DNA from 4 places in the Bradyrhizobium sp. ma5 genome. Region 1 is predicted to be linked to each of the others. Evidence: predicted binding sites of a transcription regulator. Region 1 holds the regulator's gene; each other region holds the start of a gene.

What was found. Region 1 encodes LexA, which represses DNA repair genes until DNA is damaged. Its sites were predicted from a motif close to TGTTCNNNNTGTGTTCNG; they were not measured.
Region 2: ACE103_RS33200 (PA0069 family radical SAM protein) is a predicted target of LexA. The motif match lies at 1,541-1,558, and genes of this name have one in related genera.
Region 3: uvrA (excinuclease ABC subunit UvrA) is a predicted target of LexA. The motif match lies at 1,973-1,990, and genes of this name have one in related genera.
Region 4: ACE103_RS02745 (DNA recombination protein RmuC) is a predicted target of LexA. The motif match lies at 2,439-2,456, and genes of this name have one in related genera.

Annotation. Positions count from the first base shown of each region.
Region 1 covers NZ_CP170156.1:4,832,888-4,837,083, reverse strand. Annotated here, with positions in the region: gene ACE103_RS22415 (ComEC/Rec2 family competence protein) at 1-342, shown strand, start outside; gene ACE103_RS22410 (hypothetical protein) at 353-580, opposite strand; gene ACE103_RS22405 (hypothetical protein) at 742-1,170, opposite strand; gene lexA (transcriptional repressor LexA) at 1,413-2,117, opposite strand; gene glp (gephyrin-like molybdotransferase Glp) at 2,362-3,573, opposite strand; gene ACE103_RS22390 (HAD family hydrolase) at 3,597-4,196, opposite strand, start outside.
Region 2 covers NZ_CP170156.1:7,038,762-7,042,957, forward strand. Annotated here, with positions in the region: gene ACE103_RS33195 (VOC family protein) at 1-233, opposite strand, end outside; gene ACE103_RS33200 (PA0069 family radical SAM protein) at 341-1,519, opposite strand; gene ACE103_RS33205 (glycosyl transferase) at 1,684-2,253, shown strand; gene ACE103_RS33210 (GNAT family N-acetyltransferase) at 2,347-3,288, shown strand; gene moaB (molybdenum cofactor biosynthesis protein B) at 3,415-3,978, opposite strand; gene ACE103_RS33220 (neutral zinc metallopeptidase) at 4,159-4,196, opposite strand, start outside.
Region 3 covers NZ_CP170156.1:4,500,194-4,504,389, reverse strand. Annotated here, with positions in the region: gene ACE103_RS20790 (outer membrane protein) at 1-463, shown strand, start outside; partial or broken gene ACE103_RS20785 (outer membrane protein) at 560-946, shown strand; gene ACE103_RS20780 (outer membrane protein) at 1,172-1,831, shown strand; gene uvrA (excinuclease ABC subunit UvrA) at 2,077-4,196, shown strand, end outside.
Region 4 covers NZ_CP170156.1:601,666-605,861, reverse strand. Annotated here, with positions in the region: gene truA (tRNA pseudouridine(38-40) synthase TruA) at 1-715, opposite strand, end outside; gene fmt (methionyl-tRNA formyltransferase) at 715-1,650, opposite strand; gene def (peptide deformylase) at 1,790-2,317, opposite strand; gene ACE103_RS02745 (DNA recombination protein RmuC) at 2,488-3,696, shown strand; gene ACE103_RS02740 (GIY-YIG nuclease family protein) at 3,775-4,080, shown strand; gene ACE103_RS02735 (MFS transporter) at 4,159-4,196, shown strand, end outside.

The DNA.
Region 1 (4,196 bases):
GGTCCCGGTGGCGCCTTCGTCGCGCTGGCGAGCCGGCCCGAGGCTCTGGCCGACGACTGCGAGCGTGCGGCGCTGATCGTGAGCGCGCGACCGGCGCCGAAGGATTGCGCGGCCTCGGTGATCGATGCCGAGCGGTTGCGGCGCCACGGCGCGCTGGTGCTGCGGCGCATCAGGGACGGCTACGCCATCGACGCGGTCAAGCCCGGCGGGATCGACCGGCCGTGGTCACCGGCGGTTCCCGGCGATGGCGAGAGCGAGACCACGCTGCGCACACCTGCCAGCGCGCCGCGGCCCGCCGTCGATGCGACACCGGCCGAGACCGATTTGCAGGGCGAAGACTAGCCGCCCAGGATTAGCCATTGTCGGGTGAGGGGCCGGTCGGCAGCTCGAACAGGCCGAGATGGAATTCGTCGGAGTCGGGGCCGGCGTCGGGCTTCTTGACGAGGGTGAAGGAAGCCTCCGGGAATTGCTCCCAGACCTTCAGGTCGTCAGCCGTCACCGTCAGCCAGCCGAACCGGAACATGTAGCGGCCCGGCTCCGTGACGCGTCCAGCCTTTTGCCATGTGACCTTGTCGACCACTGAGCAGGTTTCCGTGAGTGCACGTCCTCCGTACCCAATGATGCGCCAAGGCGCGCGCCGACGCAATTCTCCTGCTGCGCCCCGGAGCCCGGCGTCCGGGGTCGCTCGAAATCGGTTAGGTCCTTCGCCGCCGGATTACTCATTCCGCGGCGACGATGCGTTCAACCCAAAAACAGCGACGCAAATGCGGAGGGCCGCCGCTCCACAACCTTCGGCTTCTGCTCGACCGGCGGATGCAGCGCCGGCAATTGCAGCACGCTGACGCGTTGTCCCTCGACCAGCTGGGTCACCAGCACATGGCTGCCGTCGGGGAATTCGACCGCGTCATGATGGCGATCGGGAACGTCGGGCTCAACCTCGTTGAACACGCCGACGCGGAAATTCATCGTCTTGGTCCAGATCCAGCGGCTGTCGTAGCGAACGTTCTCGGCGAAAGCGAGCTCGGTGCCCGGCAGCATGCAGACCGCGACAGTCGGATCGTTCTCCGAAGCAAAGCCGCGGGTCGACGTGCCGCGGAAAGTCGTGGTGATCAGCGTCTCTCCAACAATGGCGGGGCGCGACGCCACGGCGTGCAGACTATAGTCACACATCGGATGGCTCCTCTATTCGAGGTAGCGACCCGTGCCTCTCCTTGAGGCATAGGGCCTCTACCAGAGTGGACGATAGCGAACGAGTGTCTCCTCGTTTCTAGGCGATTGTACGACTGCTCGACGAAACGCCCCGATCACAAACACGCGACGCTGCGTGAGAGGTATCGGAGCGCATCGGGCAGGCCGCACGTTACGCTATCTTTCAAGGAACGATCCGATGTGTTGCTCGTTCCCTGCCGCCATCAGTATTTGCGATAGAGGCCGATCAGCTTGCCCTGGATGCGGACCCGGTTCGGCGGCAGGATGCGCACTTCATAGGCGGTATTGGCCGGCTCCAGCGCGATCGATGCACCGCGGCGGCGGAAGCGCTTCAGGGTGGCTTCCTCCTCGTCGATCAGCGCCACCACGATGTCGCCGGTGTTGGCGACGTCGTTGCGCTGGATCAGCGCCATGTCGCCGTCGAGGATGCCGGCATCGACCATCGAGTCGCCGCGCACTTCCAGCGCATAGTGCTCACCGGCGCCGAGCATGTCGGGCGGCACGCTGATGGTGTGGCTGCGGGTCTGCAGCGCCTCGATCGGCGTACCGGCGGCGATCCGGCCCATCACCGGGACCGCGACCGGACGGTTGCCGTCGTCCTCGGCGATCGGCGGCGAGCTGCTGCGCTTGCCAAGGGTGCCTTCGATGACGCTCGGGGTAAAGCCGCGGCGGCCGTTGCCGCTGCCGGCCGAGAGCTCGGGCAGCTTGATGACCTCGATGGCGCGGGCGCGGTTGGGCAGGCGGCGAATGAAGCCGCGCTCCTCAAGCGCAGTGATCAGGCGGTGGATTCCGGACTTCGAGCGCAGATCGAGCGCATCCTTCATCTCGTCGAACGAGGGCGGTACGCCGGCCTCCTTCAGACGTTCATTGATGAAACGCAGTAGTTCGTACTGTTTGCGCGTGAGCATCTCGAGTATTCCCCCGGTTGGTAGCGTCGTTCGATTCCGAGACTCTTCAGGTGGGCCTGCAGGCGGGGCCTGACCTCAGGAGCGCGGTGCTCGGTACAAGCGCTTCCTGGATGGTCTCCCGTTTGTAGACACCAGTACTCGAAACAAATCATGAACGGACACTATATGTTCGATATGTGTTCCGCAACCACTTAATTTCCGGTGAACGTAACGGGCAAGCGCTCAAGCGATGCCGTCTGCGCCGTCACTCGGGCAGTGTCAGGATCTCGCATTCGCTGCCTTTGCCGGCGGCAGGCGCAAACGGCGGACGCACGAGAAGTGCCCGTGCCGCAGCGAGATTCCCGAGCAGGGACGAGTCCTGCTGCATGACAGGCGTTGCGATCAGCGTGCCGTCGTCGCGCGCCTCGAGGCGTGCGCGCAGATAGTCCTCGCGCTGGTCGTTGGCGGCGAGGTCGCGGCCGAGCAATGCGCTGGCGCGGGCATGATGGACAGTCTTTTGGCCGCTCAGCGCCCGAATCAACGGCACCAGAAACAGGAAGGCACAGACATAGGAGGACACCGGATTGCCGGGCAGGCCGATCACTCGCATCGCCCCTAACCGGCCATGCATCATCGGTTTGCCGGGCCGCATCGCGATCCGCCAGAACGCCATCTTGACGCCCTCGGCCTCCAGCGACTGCTTGACCAGGTCGTGGTCGCCGACCGAGGCGCCGCCGGTCGTGATCAGGATGTCGGCGCCGGTCTCGCGCGCCCGGCGGATGCCGGCGGTGGTGGCTTCCACCGTGTCGGCGGCAACCCCGAGATCGACGGTGTCGGCGCCTTCGGCGCGCGCCAGTGCCCGCAGCGCGTAACCGTTGGAATAGACGATCTGGCCGGGACCGGGCTCCGAGCCCGGCATCACCAGTTCGTCGCCGGTCGCCAGCACCGCGACCTTCGGGCGGCGGTGCACCGCGAGCTCCGGATAGTTCATGGCGGCTGCCAGCGACAGCGCGCGGTCGGAGAGGCGGCTGCCGGCGGCGAGCAGCACGTCGCCCTCACGGAAGTCGACGCCGGCCGGGCGGATGTGCCGCCCGGCGGCAGCCAGCTCGGTGATCGTGATGTGGTCGCCGTCGACGGCGGTGTCTTCCTGGATGATGACGGCGTCGGCGCCATGGGGGACCACGCCGCCGGTGAAGATCCGAACCGCTTCGCCCGGGCCTACCGTCCGCTCGAACGGCCGGCCGGCGGCGACTTCGCCGATCACCTTGAGCCGGGCCTTCAGATCACCAGCGTCGGCCGCGCGCACGGCATAGCCGTCCATCGCCGACATCGGCTGCGGCGGCTGGGTGCGCCGCGCGGCGAGGTCGCGCGCCAGGGTGCGATGGTAGGCGGCATCGAGCGCGACCATCTCCTCCGGCAGCGGGTCGGCGCCGGCAAGGACGGCGGACAGGGCATCGGCAACCGGCATCAGGGCCACGCTCAGAGCTCCTCAATTCCTAATTACATACCAAGTGCGGTCAGAGCCCTTGCCACGTCATCCGTCGATGTCACGTGGATGGCATGAAGGCCGCGCGCCCGCGCGCCGTCGATATTGGCGGCCAGATCGTCGAAGAACAGGATCCGCGACGCCGGCACGCCGATGGCTTTTACCACATGATCGTAGGCCTCGGCGTCGGGTTTCCGGTGGCCGATCGTCGAGGACAGGAAGACCGTTCGGAAATGGCCGAGCAACTCGGTATGGACGGCTGAGAAATGCGCGACATGGGCCGGATTGGTGTTGGAGAAGGCGTACAGCGGCATCCGCTTCGCGGCGGTCGCGAGCAAGGGGGCAATCCCCGGCATCTCGCCGGTGAAGATCGCATTCCAGCCTTCGAGAAACTGCGCGTCGGTGATGTCGATACCGAGCGTCCGGCGCAGGTTTGCGAAGAACGCCGCGTCGTCGATCCGGCCGATCTCGTGATGCTTGAAGCTGTCGTCGACCACAAAGCGCGCGGCGAGATCGGCCGGCGCGCAGCCGGAATGCTGCGCCCAGTGCGCCATCACCTTCTCGAAGTCGATGTCGAGCACGACGCGGCCGATATCGAACAGCAGCACGTCGAC
Region 2 (4,196 bases), 2.2 Mb from region 1:
ACACCGTGGAATGCTGAAGGCCGCGGCTGATCGGGCAATCCGGCGTCGTCAGCGAGCAGATGCCACGGGAACAGCCCGAGTACGCTGCCGCCGGTGTCGAAGAAGGCAACCTCCTCGCCGGTCGCGCGCATCTTCCTGGCGAAGCCGAGCGATTCGTAGAAGGCAATGCTGGCGCGCATGTCGCTGACGCCGAGCGTGAGGACGGTGAAGCGTGCTGCCGGGGCGTTACTCATGTTTATCTTTCCCGTCATTGCGAGCGAAGCGAAGCAATCCAACGTACCGCATATACCGAAGCGTGGATTGCTTCGTCGCTTCGCTCCTCGCAATGACGCCTGTGGTATCAAAACAGGCTCAACTGCTCCCCGCTGCGCTTCGGCTTGGCGAAGTGATCCGTGGTCAGCTTGGTGCGGCGCTTGTTGAGGCCGAGCTTTTCGCAGGCGATCTCGAAGCGGCGACCGATCATCCAGGCCATCGGGCCGGTGCCCTTCATCCTTGTGCCCCATTGCGAGTCGTAGTCGCGGCCGCCGCGCATGTCGCGGATCAGAGTGAAGACATGGCGGTAGCGGTCGGGATAGTTCGCCATCAACCATTCGCGGAACAGATCGCGGACCTCGAGCGGCAGCCGCAGCAGCACGTAGCTCGCCTCCCTGGCGCCGGCATGGGCTGCGGCATCGAGGATGCGCTCGATTTCGGAATCGTTCAGCGCCGGGATCACGGGCGCGACCATCACCGTGGTCGGGATGCCGGCATCAGCCAGCCGCTTGATCGCCTCGAGCCGCTTCGACGGGGTCGAGGCGCGCGGCTCCATGGTGCGGGCGAGTTTCGGGTCGAGCGTCGTCACCGAGAGCGCGACCTTGGCGAGATTGCGCTTGGCCATCCGTGCCAGAATGTCGATGTCGCGGGTCACCAGCGCCGACTTCGTCACGATGCCGACCGGATGCCCGGCACGCTCCAGCACCTCAAGAATGCCGCGCATGATTTTCCGGTCGCGCTCGATCGGCTGATAGGGATCGGTGTTGGTGCCGATCGCGATCATCCGCGCCTCGTAATCGGGCGCCGCCAGCTCCTTCTCGAGCAGCGCCGGCGCGTCCGGCTTGGCGAACAGCTTCGATTCGAAGTCGAGCCCCGGCGACAGGCCGAGATAGGCGTGGGTTGGCCGCGCGAAGCAATAGACGCAGCCATGCTCGCAGCCGCGATAGGGATTGATCGAGCGGTCGAAGCCGATGTCGGGCGAATCGTTGCGGGTGATCACCTTGCGCGAGGTGTCGAGCGCCACGCTGGTCGAAAACGGCGGCAGGTCTTCGAGGCTCTGCCAGCCATCGTCGAAGGCAACCCGCGCCTCGGCCTCGTAGCGGCCGCTGGCGTTGGACTGCGCTCCGCGGCCGCGCCGCCGCTCGCGCTCGATCGCGACCGCAAGCTCGGGAAAAGGGGCAGGAACAGGTGAAGGTGCACCCGCCGGGTTATCGGAGGGCGCCGTTACCGGCGGGTGCTTGAGGGCATGAGAGGATGCTCGGCTCATGTTTTGAAGCTAACACAGCCTGAGAACAAATCAAGAACATGAACTGAGGAAATCCACAAAGTGATGGCGTAAAAATCTGCAGGCGAAAAGGCTGCTTTGAATATGACAAGGTGATAACACGGCCGGAGTTTCTCCATTGTTTGAGCCAGCGAAGCCTCAAAGTCATGCTGAGCGTGATCATTCCCACCGACGGAGTCGAGCGCACCGCGGTCGCAACATTGGCGGCGCTGGTGCCGGGTGCGGCCGCCGGCGTCATCCGCGAGGTGCTGCTGGTCGACCGCACCAACAGCGATGTGATGGAGCGCGTTGCCGACATCGCCGGCTGTCACTTCCTGCGTTTCGAGGGCACCCGCGCCGCGGCGCTTGCGGCAGGCGCGCGGCAGGCGCGTTCGCCCTGGCTGATGTTCCTGCATCCGGGAGCGGTGCTCGACGCCGGCTGGATCGAGGAGACCACGCAGTTCATCCAGATGGTGGCGGCGAGCGGCAAGGACCGCGCCGGCGTCTTCCGCTACGCCCGCGCGCCCTATAGCGACCCCGGCCTGCGCGACGGCCTCAAATTCGTCGCCCGAATGATCACCGGACCCTCGGCCGAACAGGGCCTCTTGATCGCGCGCGAGCATTACGAGCGGATCGGCGGCTACCGGCCGGACGCCCGCCGCTCCGAGGCGCGGCTGCTGCGCCGGCTCGGCCGCTCCTCTCGCACCATGCTGCGCAGCCGGATCATGGTGGCGTAGGGCATATTCAAGCGAAGCAGACACCGGTTCTCGCGAAGAAAACGCGCCGGAAAGCACTTGCCATTTATTTGATTCCGTCAAATAATATGTTTGATGAAATCAAATTCCCATGACACCGCCCTCGAGAGCCAGGTTGCCGCGGTCCGCGGCTTCAGCCGGTTCTACACCCGCAAGCTCGGCATCATCGAGCCGAAGCTCTTGCACTCGACATTCACGCTGCAGGAAGCGCGGATCATCTACGAGCTCGCGCATCGGGAGAACTGCACCGCGACCGACCTGGTGCGCGATCTCGACCTCGATGCCGGCTTCGTCAGCCGCACGCTGGCAGCGCTGCAGCGCCGCCAGATCGTGACGCGCAAGCCGTCAAAGGCCGACAAGCGCGTCAATGAGGTGGCGCTCACCGCGAAGGGCCGCACTGCTGCCGCCGATCTCGACCGCCGCTCGCGCAGCGAGGTCGGGGCGCTGCTCAAGCAGATGGACGGCGACCGCCGCGAAGCGGTGGTGCGCGCGATGGGCACGATCGAGCAGTCGCTGGAGCCGCCGGCCGAGAAGCCAACGGCCTTCCTGCTGCGCAGTCACCGCGTCGGCGACATCGGCTGGGTGATCTCGCAACAGGGTCGCGCCTACGCGGAGGAGTATGGCTGGGACATCAGCTACGAGACGCTGGTGGCCGAGATTTGTGCGCAGTTTCTGCGATCGTTCGATCCGAGCTGCGAGCATTGCTGGATCGCGGAGGTTGACGGCGAGCGGGTCGGCTCGGTCTTCCTGGTCAATGGCGGTAACGGGATTGCCAAGCTACGGCTGCTGGCGGTGGAGGAAAAGGCGCGCGGGCTCGGCGTCGGCCGCGCCTTGGTCGAGCAATGCATCCGCTCCGCACGCGAGATGGGCTACAGGAGGATGACGCTGTGGACCCAGAGCATCTTGGTCGCCGCGCGCGGCATCTATGCGCGCGCCGGCTTTGAGCGGGTCAAGGAAGAGAAGCACCACAGTTTTGGCGTCGACCTGATCGGGGAGACGTGGGAGATGGAGCTTTAGGACTCCACATTCCCGTCATTCCGGGATGCGCCGTCAGGCGCAGGCCCGGAATCCATCCGGCCACAGAACCCGCGGCGAAATGGATTCCGGGTTCGCGCTTCGCGCGCCCCGGAATGACGGTAGTGGCTACGCGCTCGCGCCTTTCGCCTTCGGGCGGCGCAGGTGCTCATCCAGCCGCGGCATGATCTCGACGAAATTGCAGGGCCGCGTGCGGTAGTCGAGTTGCGCGGCCAGAATGCCGTCCCAGCCGTCGCGGCAGGCGCCGGGCGAACCGGGCAGGCAGAAGATGAAGGTCGCACCCGCGACACCCGCGGTGGCGCGGCTCTGGATCGTCGATGCCCCGATCTTGGCATGGCTCAGCATGTGGAAGGCGATCGAAAAGCCGTCCATCCGCTTCTCGAACAGCGGCTCGACCGCCTCCGGCGTCACGTCGCGGCCGGTAAAACCGGTGCCGCCGGTGGTGATGACGGCATCGACGCCCGCGTCCGCGGTCCAGCGCCGGATCACAGCCCTAATCGCCTCGACATCGTCGGTGACGATCTCGCGTGCCGCGAGCTTGTGGCCGGCCGCGGTGAGACGGTCGGCCAGCGTTGTGCCCGATTTGTCATCCGCCAGCGTGCGGGTGTCGGAAATCGTCAGCACCGCGATGTTGAGCGGGACGAAGGTTTTGGATTCGTCGGTCGAGGACATGGCCTGCTCTCTCACTCCCTCTCCCGCTTGCGGGGGAGGGTTGGGGTGGGGGTGTCACCGCAAGTCATATAGTGGAGAGAGCCCCCACCCGCATCGCATCTAACGATGCGATGCGACCTCCCCCGCAAGCGGGAGAGGTAAACCGAGACCGCGGCTACGCCCGGCAATCAATCAACCCAGCTATCCCCCACCGAACGTGTTGCAGGCCTGCACGGTGC
Region 3 (4,196 bases), 330 kb from region 1:
GGTGTTCGGCCTCGAAGCGCAGGGCAACTGGGCTGACCTGAAGGGCAGCAACAACAGCGCGATCTTCCCGGGCCTGTTCACCAACCAGAGCAAGATCGACGCGTTCGGCCTGTTCACCGGCCAGATCGGCTACGCCGTCAACAACGTGCTGCTCTACGCCAAGGGCGGTGCGGCGCTGACCGACAATCGCTTCAACACCTACTTCACGCCGACCGGCGTCCTCGCCGGCAGCGCGAGCGACACCCGCTGGGGCGGCACCATCGGCGCCGGCATCGAAGTCGGCTTCGCGCCGAACTGGACCGCCGGCGTCGAATACGACCACCTGTTCATGCAGGACAAGACCTACAACCTCACCACCCCGACCGGCGCGCTGTTCAGCAACATCCGCGATCGCCAGGACGTCGACCTCGTCACCGTCCGCGTGAACTACAAGTGGGGCGGCCCGGTGGTTGCGCGCTACTGATCGCGCGACACGGATTTGAGACGAAAGGCCGGCTTCGCGCCGGCCTTTTTGTTTGCGTGGGCGGCGCGCTCCAACGTCGGGCCGCCTGATGTGCTCGACAGCTACACCACCGAGCTGCGCAGCTTCGGCGACATCAAGGGCCGGCTCGGCCACGCCGACGGCGCCACGCTGTGGTTCGTGAACGGCGGCGCCGCGGTCGGCGACATCCTGCACCGCTACAATGCCGGGCTCGCGCCGTCCTCGGTCTCGGCCAGCGACACGCGCTGGAGCTGGACCGTCGGCGCCGGCGTCGAATACATGTTCGCCGCCAACTGGTCGGCCAAGCTCGAGTACAATTACATCGATCTCGGCAAGGTCGCGCCGATCCAGTACACGCCCGCGATCAACGATCGCTTGGAGTGGAGGGACACCTTTCACACCGTCAAGCTCGGCATCAAGTACCACTTCAACGCGCCGAGCCCGGTCGTATCAGCGAAATACTGAGGTACCGGCGGTCGCTTCGCATCGGAGACAAGAGCGCCTTGCGCCGGCATTTTGCTTGCTGGCAAGCGGGCGCATCGCCCGGGCTGTTTTCCGTGCATTGTGGTTTCACGGATACACAACTTCCAAGATTTCTATGTAGAAACACGCGATCGTCACACGACACTGCTGTGACGTTCCCTTCAGTGTTTGAAGGGACAACAAGAAAATGGGACTGGGACTTTGAAAATCAGGAATGTTTTGCTGGCTTCGGCCGGCATGTTTGCCCTCAGCGCAATTGCACCGGCAATGGCCGCCGACATGGCGGCACGCGCGCCTTACGTGAAGGCTCCGCCGCCGGCCGCGATCTACAACTGGACCGGCTTCTACATCGGCGGCTTCGGTGGCTATGCCAGCGAGGACTCCGGCAACCCGAAGATGGAAGGCGGCTTCGGCGGCGGCACCGTCGGCTACAACTGGCAGGCCGGCAACATCGTGTACGGCCTCGAGGCTGACGGCGCCTGGGCTGACGTCAATGCGTCCGCTACCGCTTTCGGCATCACCGCGACGAGCAAGATCGACGCGCTCGGCACCGCGCGCGGCCGCATCGGCTTCGCCGTGGACAAGGTGCTGTTCTACGGCACCGGCGGCTACGCCTGGGCCGACAACAAGCTCACCCTCAGCGCGGGCGGCGTGAGCGTCTCGCAGAGCAACTTCCACTCCGGCTGGACCGTCGGCGCCGGCATCGAGGCGTTCATCGCGCCGCAGTGGTCGATCAAGGGCGAGTACCTGTATCGCAGCCTCGGCGGCGAGACCTACTTCGGCATTCGGTCTGCCGACATCAACCTGCACACCGTGCAGTTCGGCGTGAACTATCACTTCGGCGGCCCGATCGTCGCCAAGTACTGAGCGAAAAACAGACCTCGGGGTCTCGGAAAGGCCGGCCTCGCGCCGGCCTTTTTGCGTCTGGGAACCGCATCCTGCTGACGACTGCTGCCAACAGGCAAACTATCCGTTGATGGAGACGACTCAGCACTGGAAATTGTCGGCCGTTCTTCCTACGTTCCAGTCTTCTCACCCATCGGCGCAAGGTCCCGGCAGCACCGGCGATGCGCGCCCAAAAGGCGCCCGATCATGCGCCCGGAAATGTCGCTATGGATGAAGTGCTCAAGGCGAAGCGCCAACAGAACGCCGGCTACTCATCGCGCGCCATCACGATCCGCGGCGCGCGCGAACACAATCTGAAGAACATCGACGTCGAGATTCCGCGCGACAAGCTCGTGGTGTTCACCGGCCTGTCGGGCTCCGGCAAGTCGTCGCTCGCGTTCGACACCATCTATGCCGAGGGCCAGCGCCGCTACGTCGAGTCGCTGTCGGCCTATGCGCGCCAGTTCCTCGAGATGATGCAGAAGCCCGATGTCGACCAGATCGACGGCCTGTCGCCGGCGATCTCGATCGAACAGAAGACCACGTCGAAGAACCCGCGCTCCACCGTCGGCACCGTCACCGAGATCTACGACTACATGCGCCTGCTGTGGGCGCGCGTCGGCGTGCCCTATTCGCCGGCTACCGGGCTGCCGATCGAGAGCCAGATCGTCTCGCAAATGGTCGACCGCGTGCTGGCGCTGCCGGAAGGCACCCGCCTCTACCTGCTGGCGCCGGTCGTTCGCGGCCGCAAGGGCGAGTACAAGAAGGAGCTCGCCGAGTATCTCAAGAAGGGCTTTCAGCGCGTCAAGATCGACGGCACCTTCCATGAGCTGTCGGAGGCGCCCGCGCTCGACAAGAAATTCCCGCACGACATCGACGTCGTGGTCGACCGCATCGTGGTGCGTCCCGACCTCTCCCAGCGCCTCGCCGAAAGTTTCGAGACCGCGCTGAAGCTCGCCGAGGGCCTCGCCGTGATCGAATACGCCGACGCGCCGGCAGCGGCAGGACAAGACGAGAAGAAAGAGGACAAGAAGAAGACCGCAAAAATCCACGACAAGAGCGGGCCCGAGCGCATCCTGTTCTCGGAAAAATTCGCCTGTCCGGTCTCCGGCTTCACCATCCCCGAGATCGAGCCGCGCCTGTTCTCGTTCAACAATCCCTATGGCGCGTGCCCTGCCTGCGGCGGTCTCGGCGTCGAGCAGCATATCGACGAAGACCTGGTCATTCCCGACAAGGAGCTGACCTTGCGCAAGGGCGCAATCGCGCCGTGGGCGAAATCGTCCTCGCCCTATTACATCCAGACCCTGACTGCGCTCGGCAAGCATTACAAGTTCACGCTCGACACCAAGTGGAAGGACCTGACCAAGAAGGTGCAGGCCGCGCTGCTGCACGGCTCGGGCGACGACGAGATCAAGTTCTCCTATGAGGACGGCGTCCGCTCCTACGACACCAAGAAGCCGTTCGAGGGCGTCGTCACCAACATCAATCGCCGCTACCGCGAGACCGAGAGCGAGTGGGCGCGCGAGGAGCTCGGCAAGTATTTCTCAGACGTGCCCTGCGCCGGCTGCAACGGCTACCGGCTGAAGCCGGAGGCGCTGTGCGTCAAGATCGGGGCTAAGCATATCGGCGAGATCTCCGAGCTTTCGGTCAGGCGCGCCGGCGAATGGTTCGAGACGGTGCCGGAGGCGCTGAATGCGCAGCAGAACGAGATCGCCGCACGCATCTTGAAAGAGATCCGCGAGCGCCTGACCTTCCTGCTCGACGTCGGCCTCAACTACCTGACACTGTCGCGCTCGTCTGGCACGCTGTCCGGCGGCGAGAGCCAGCGCATCCGCCTGGCCTCGCAGATCGGATCGGGACTGACCGGTGTGCTCTACGTGCTGGACGAGCCGTCGATCGGCCTGCACCAGCGCGACAACGCCCGCCTGCTCGACACGCTGAAGCGGCTCCGCGACTTGGGCAATACCGTGGTCGTGGTCGAGCATGACGAGGACGCCATCCGGCTTGCCGACTACGTGCTCGACATCGGGCCCGGTGCCGGCATGCATGGCGGCCACATCGTCGCCGAAGGCACGCCCGACCAGATCATGCGCAACCCGAAATCGCTGACCGGCAAGTATCTCACCGGCGAGCTTTCCGTCCCCGTGCCCGACCGGCGGCCGCCGAACCACCGGCGCACCATCAAGGTCATCAACGCCCGCGGCAACAATCTGAAGAACGTCTCGGCCGAGATCCCGCTCGGTCTGTTCACCTGCGTCACCGGCGTCTCCGGTGGCGGCAAGTCGACCCTGCTGATCGACACGCTCTACAAGTCGATCGCGCGCAAGCTGAACAACGCCAGCGAAGG
Region 4 (4,196 bases), 4.2 Mb from region 1:
AGAGCCCGTCTGGCGGCGCGACGGGGCCGCAGGCGGCGCGGTTGCGGGCGGCGAGTGCGCCAAAGAGATCGTCCGGGCTCCAGCGGCCCTCACCGACCCAGACCAGCGAGCCCACCATCGAGCGCACCTGGCTGTGCAGGAACGAGCGCGCCGACGTCACGATGTTGATGGCGTCGCCCTCGCGCGTGACGTCGAGCTGATCGAGCGTCTTCTCCGGCGATTTGGCCTGGCACTCGGTGTCGCGGAAGGTGGTGAAATCGTGCTTGCCGAGCAGCCGCTGCGCGGCCTCGTGCATCGCGGCTGCATCGAGCGCGCGCGGCACGCGCCAGACACGGCCGATGTCGAGCGCGAGGTTCGCCCGCGTGTTGGTGATGCGATAGAGATAGTGCCGCTTGATCGCCGAGAACCGCGCCTCGAATTCGTCGGGTACGATATCGGCCGCCAGCACGCCGATCGGATTCGGCCGCAAATGCGCGTTCAACCCGTCGCGAAAGCGGCCGGGCGGAAAATGCTTGGCGATGTCGCAATGCGCGACTTGGCCGCGCGCATGCACGCCGGCGTCGGTACGCCCTGCGCCATGGACGCGGACGTCCTCGCCGCAAATCGCCTTGACCGCCGTCTCCAGCGCGCCCTGCACGGTCGGTGCGGTGTCCTGGATCTGCCAGCCGGAGAACGGCGTGCCGTCATATTCGATGGTGAGCTTGTAGCGGGGCATCAGGCGAGCCGCGCGGGCGGCTTCAACGGCGTGCCATGTAGAAAATCCGCCGCCTTCATCGGCCCCTTGCCGGCGCGCTGCAATTCGAGGATGCGGATCGCGCCGTCGCCACAGGCGATCGCAAAATGATCGTCGAGTACGTCGCCCGGTTCGCGCGCGCCGTTGGCAAGTTCGCAGCGCAGGATTTTCAGCCGCACCGGCTCGCTTTCGCCGGCGAGTTCGCACCAGGCGCCGGGGAACGGCGAAAGCCCGTGGATGTGGCGCAGCACCGCATGCGCCGGCTGCTTCCAGTCGATCCGCGCTTCGGCCTTGTCGATCTTGGCGGCGTAGGTGACGCCGTCCTCGCTCTGCTTCGTCAGTTGCAAGCCGCCACGCTGCAGCCCACCCATTGCGCGCACCATCAGATCGGCGCCGAGCGGCGCCAGCGCGTCGTGCAGATCGGATGCCGTCATGCTGTCCGAGATCGGCAGCCGCTCGGCCATCGCGACGTCGCCGGTATCGAGACCGACATCCATCTTCATCACCATCACGCCGCTCTCGGCATCACCCGCCATGATGGCGCGGTTGATCGGCGCGGCGCCGCGCCAGCGCGGCAATAGCGAAGCATGCAGGTTGAAGCAGCCGAGCTTCGGCGCGTCGAGAATCGCCTGCGGCAGGATCATGCCATAGGCGACGACGACGGCGGCATCGGCGTCATGCGCGCGAAACTCCTCGAGCGCTTCTGGAGTCTTGAGGGTCTTCGGCGTCAGCACTGAGATACCGAGGCGGCGCGCCTCCTGTTCGACCGGCGTCGGCTGCAATTGCAGGCCACGCCGCCCGCCCGGCTTCGGCGCGCGGGTATAGACAGCCACGACCTCGTGGCCATGGGCCACCAGCTCCAGCAACGTCGGGACCGCGAAGTCGGGCGTGCCCATGAAGATCAGGCGAAGAGGCATGCGATCAGGCTCAGCAGGAGTTGGAGTGCTCCGTCATGCCCGGGCTTGACTCGGGCATCCACGTCTTTCGTACCAGCGAAGCAAGACGTGGATGGCCGGGTCAAGCCCGGCCATGACGCGTCTGAGCAGTCGGCAGCATCTACTCCGCCGCGCGCTTGGCGGCCTTCTCGAATTTCTTGAAGACGCGGTCGCGCTTCAGCTTCGACAGATAGTCCACGAACAGCACGCCGTTGAGATGGTCGATCTCGTGCTGGATGCAGGTGGCGTAGAGCCCCTCGGCATCCTCCTCGTGCAGCTTGCCGTCGAGGTCGGTGAAGCGCAGGCGCACCCGCGCCGGGCGCTCGACCTCCTCGTAATATTCGGGGATCGAAAGGCAGCCCTCTTCGTAGACCGACAGCTCCTCCGAATGCGAAATGATCTCCGGGTTGATGAACACCCGCGGCTGCGGCGTGGTCTCGCCGTTCTCGTCGCGCTTGGCGAGGTCCATGGTGATCAGCCGCAGCGGCTGCGCGACCTGGATCGCCGCCAGCCCAATGCCGGGCGCGTCATACATGGTCTCGAGCATGTCGTCGGCGAGCTTGCGGATCTCCGGCGTCACCTTCTCGATCGGTTTCGACACCAGACGCAACTGCTTGTCCGGCAGGATGATGATTTCTCGTAATGCCATGGCGGCGATTTAAGCTGCTGACTTCATGGGGTCAATGCGCTCAGGAACCGGTTAAGGCGGCCTTAACCACGTTTCTTTACGCAAGATTAACCAAGGAATTTAAGGGAGTGTTTACCATAAATGTTCCCTTTTCGTTCGATGGTGGCGCCGAATCGGCTACAACTGCCGGCATGAACGAGATTCTGCTCACGATTGGCGACCTTCCCCTCCGTGTCTCCGACGCGTTGATCGGCCTTGGCGCGCTGGCATTGGTCCTGCTGTTCGCCATCGCCGTGGTGATCGCGCGCGCCAGCCGGCGCGGCGCGGAACTCGCGATGGCCCAGGCCATTCGCGCCGACGAGCTGGAGGAGCGGCTCGCCGACATGCTGCGGGCCCAGAGCGAGGCCTCAGGACGGGTCGACGCGATGGGGCAGGCACTGGCCGGCCGCCAGGCCGAGATGGCCCGTGCCGTCAACGAGCGGCTGGATTCGGTGACCCACCGGGTCGGCCAATCGATGGAACAGACCACGCGCAACACGATGGATTCGCTGCGCGCGCTGCACGAGCGGCTCGGCATCATCGATCACGCCCACAAGAACCTCAACGAGCTCACCACCCAGGTGACGACGTTGCGCGACGTGCTCGCCAACAAGCAATCGCGCGGCGCGTTCGGCCAGGCGCGGATGGAGGCGATCGTCCAGGACGGCATGCCGAAGGGCTCGTTCGAGTTCCAGTACACGCTGACGTCAGGCAAACGGCCGGACTGCGTGGTGTTCCTGCCCGACCAGCGCCCGCTCTGCATCGACGCGAAATTTCCGCTGGAGGCCATGACCGCGCTGCACGACGCGCGCAGCGACGAGGAACGCAAATTCGCCAGCCAACGGCTGCGCGCCGACGTGCTGAAGCATGTCAGCGACATCGCCGAGAAGTACCTGATCCCGGGCGAGACCCAGGACACCGCGCTGATGTTCGTGCCGTCGGAATCGGTCTATGCCGAAATCCATGACGGCTTCGACGACGTGATCCAGAAAGCCTATCGCGCCCGCGTCGTGCTGGTGTCGCCCTCGCTCTTGATGCTGGCGATCCAGGTGATGCAGCAGATCCTGAAGGACGCCCGCATCCGCGACGCCGCCGACCAGATCCGCAACGAGGTGATGCACCTTGGTGACGACCTCGGCCGGCTGCGCGAGCGCGTGCTCAAGCTGCAGAATCATTTCGGCCAGGTGAATGAGGATGTGCGGCAGATCCTGATCTCCGCCGACAAGATCGAAAAGCGCGCCGGCCGTATCGAGGAACTCGACTTCAGCAAGTCCGAGACCCCGATCGAGGTGCCGCGCTTCGTCAAGGCCAGCACATCCGAGCTGTTCCCCGCCCCGCCCAAGCTGCAGGCGGGGGAGTAGTATGGACCCTGATCTCACCTCATAGTCGGTGTCATCGCCCGGCTCGACCGGGCGATCCAGTATCCCAGAGGCGGAAATTTGGGAGCACGCAGCTACTACGTCTACATTCTCGCCAGCCACATCGGCGGCACGCTCTACATCGGTGTGACAAATGATCTCATTCGTCGCGTCGGCGAGCACAAGCTGAAACTCATCCAGAGTTTCACTGAGAAATATGATGTGGTGAAGCTCGTTTATTTCGAGCAGTTCGACGATCCCGAGAACGCGATAAAGCGCGAGAAGCGGCTCAAGAAATGGCCGCGCGCATGGAAAATCTCCTTAATCGAGAACGACAATCCGGACTGGAACGATCTTTACCCGGAGATCGCCGGTGGCGGCGGATAGGCCTCTGGGATACTGGATCGCCCGGTCGAGCCGGGCGATGACAGTCTTTTTGGAGCCGAATCTGCTACCAACTCTTCTATGACAGCCCCCGAAGCGACGTCTGACGCGTCTGTAAA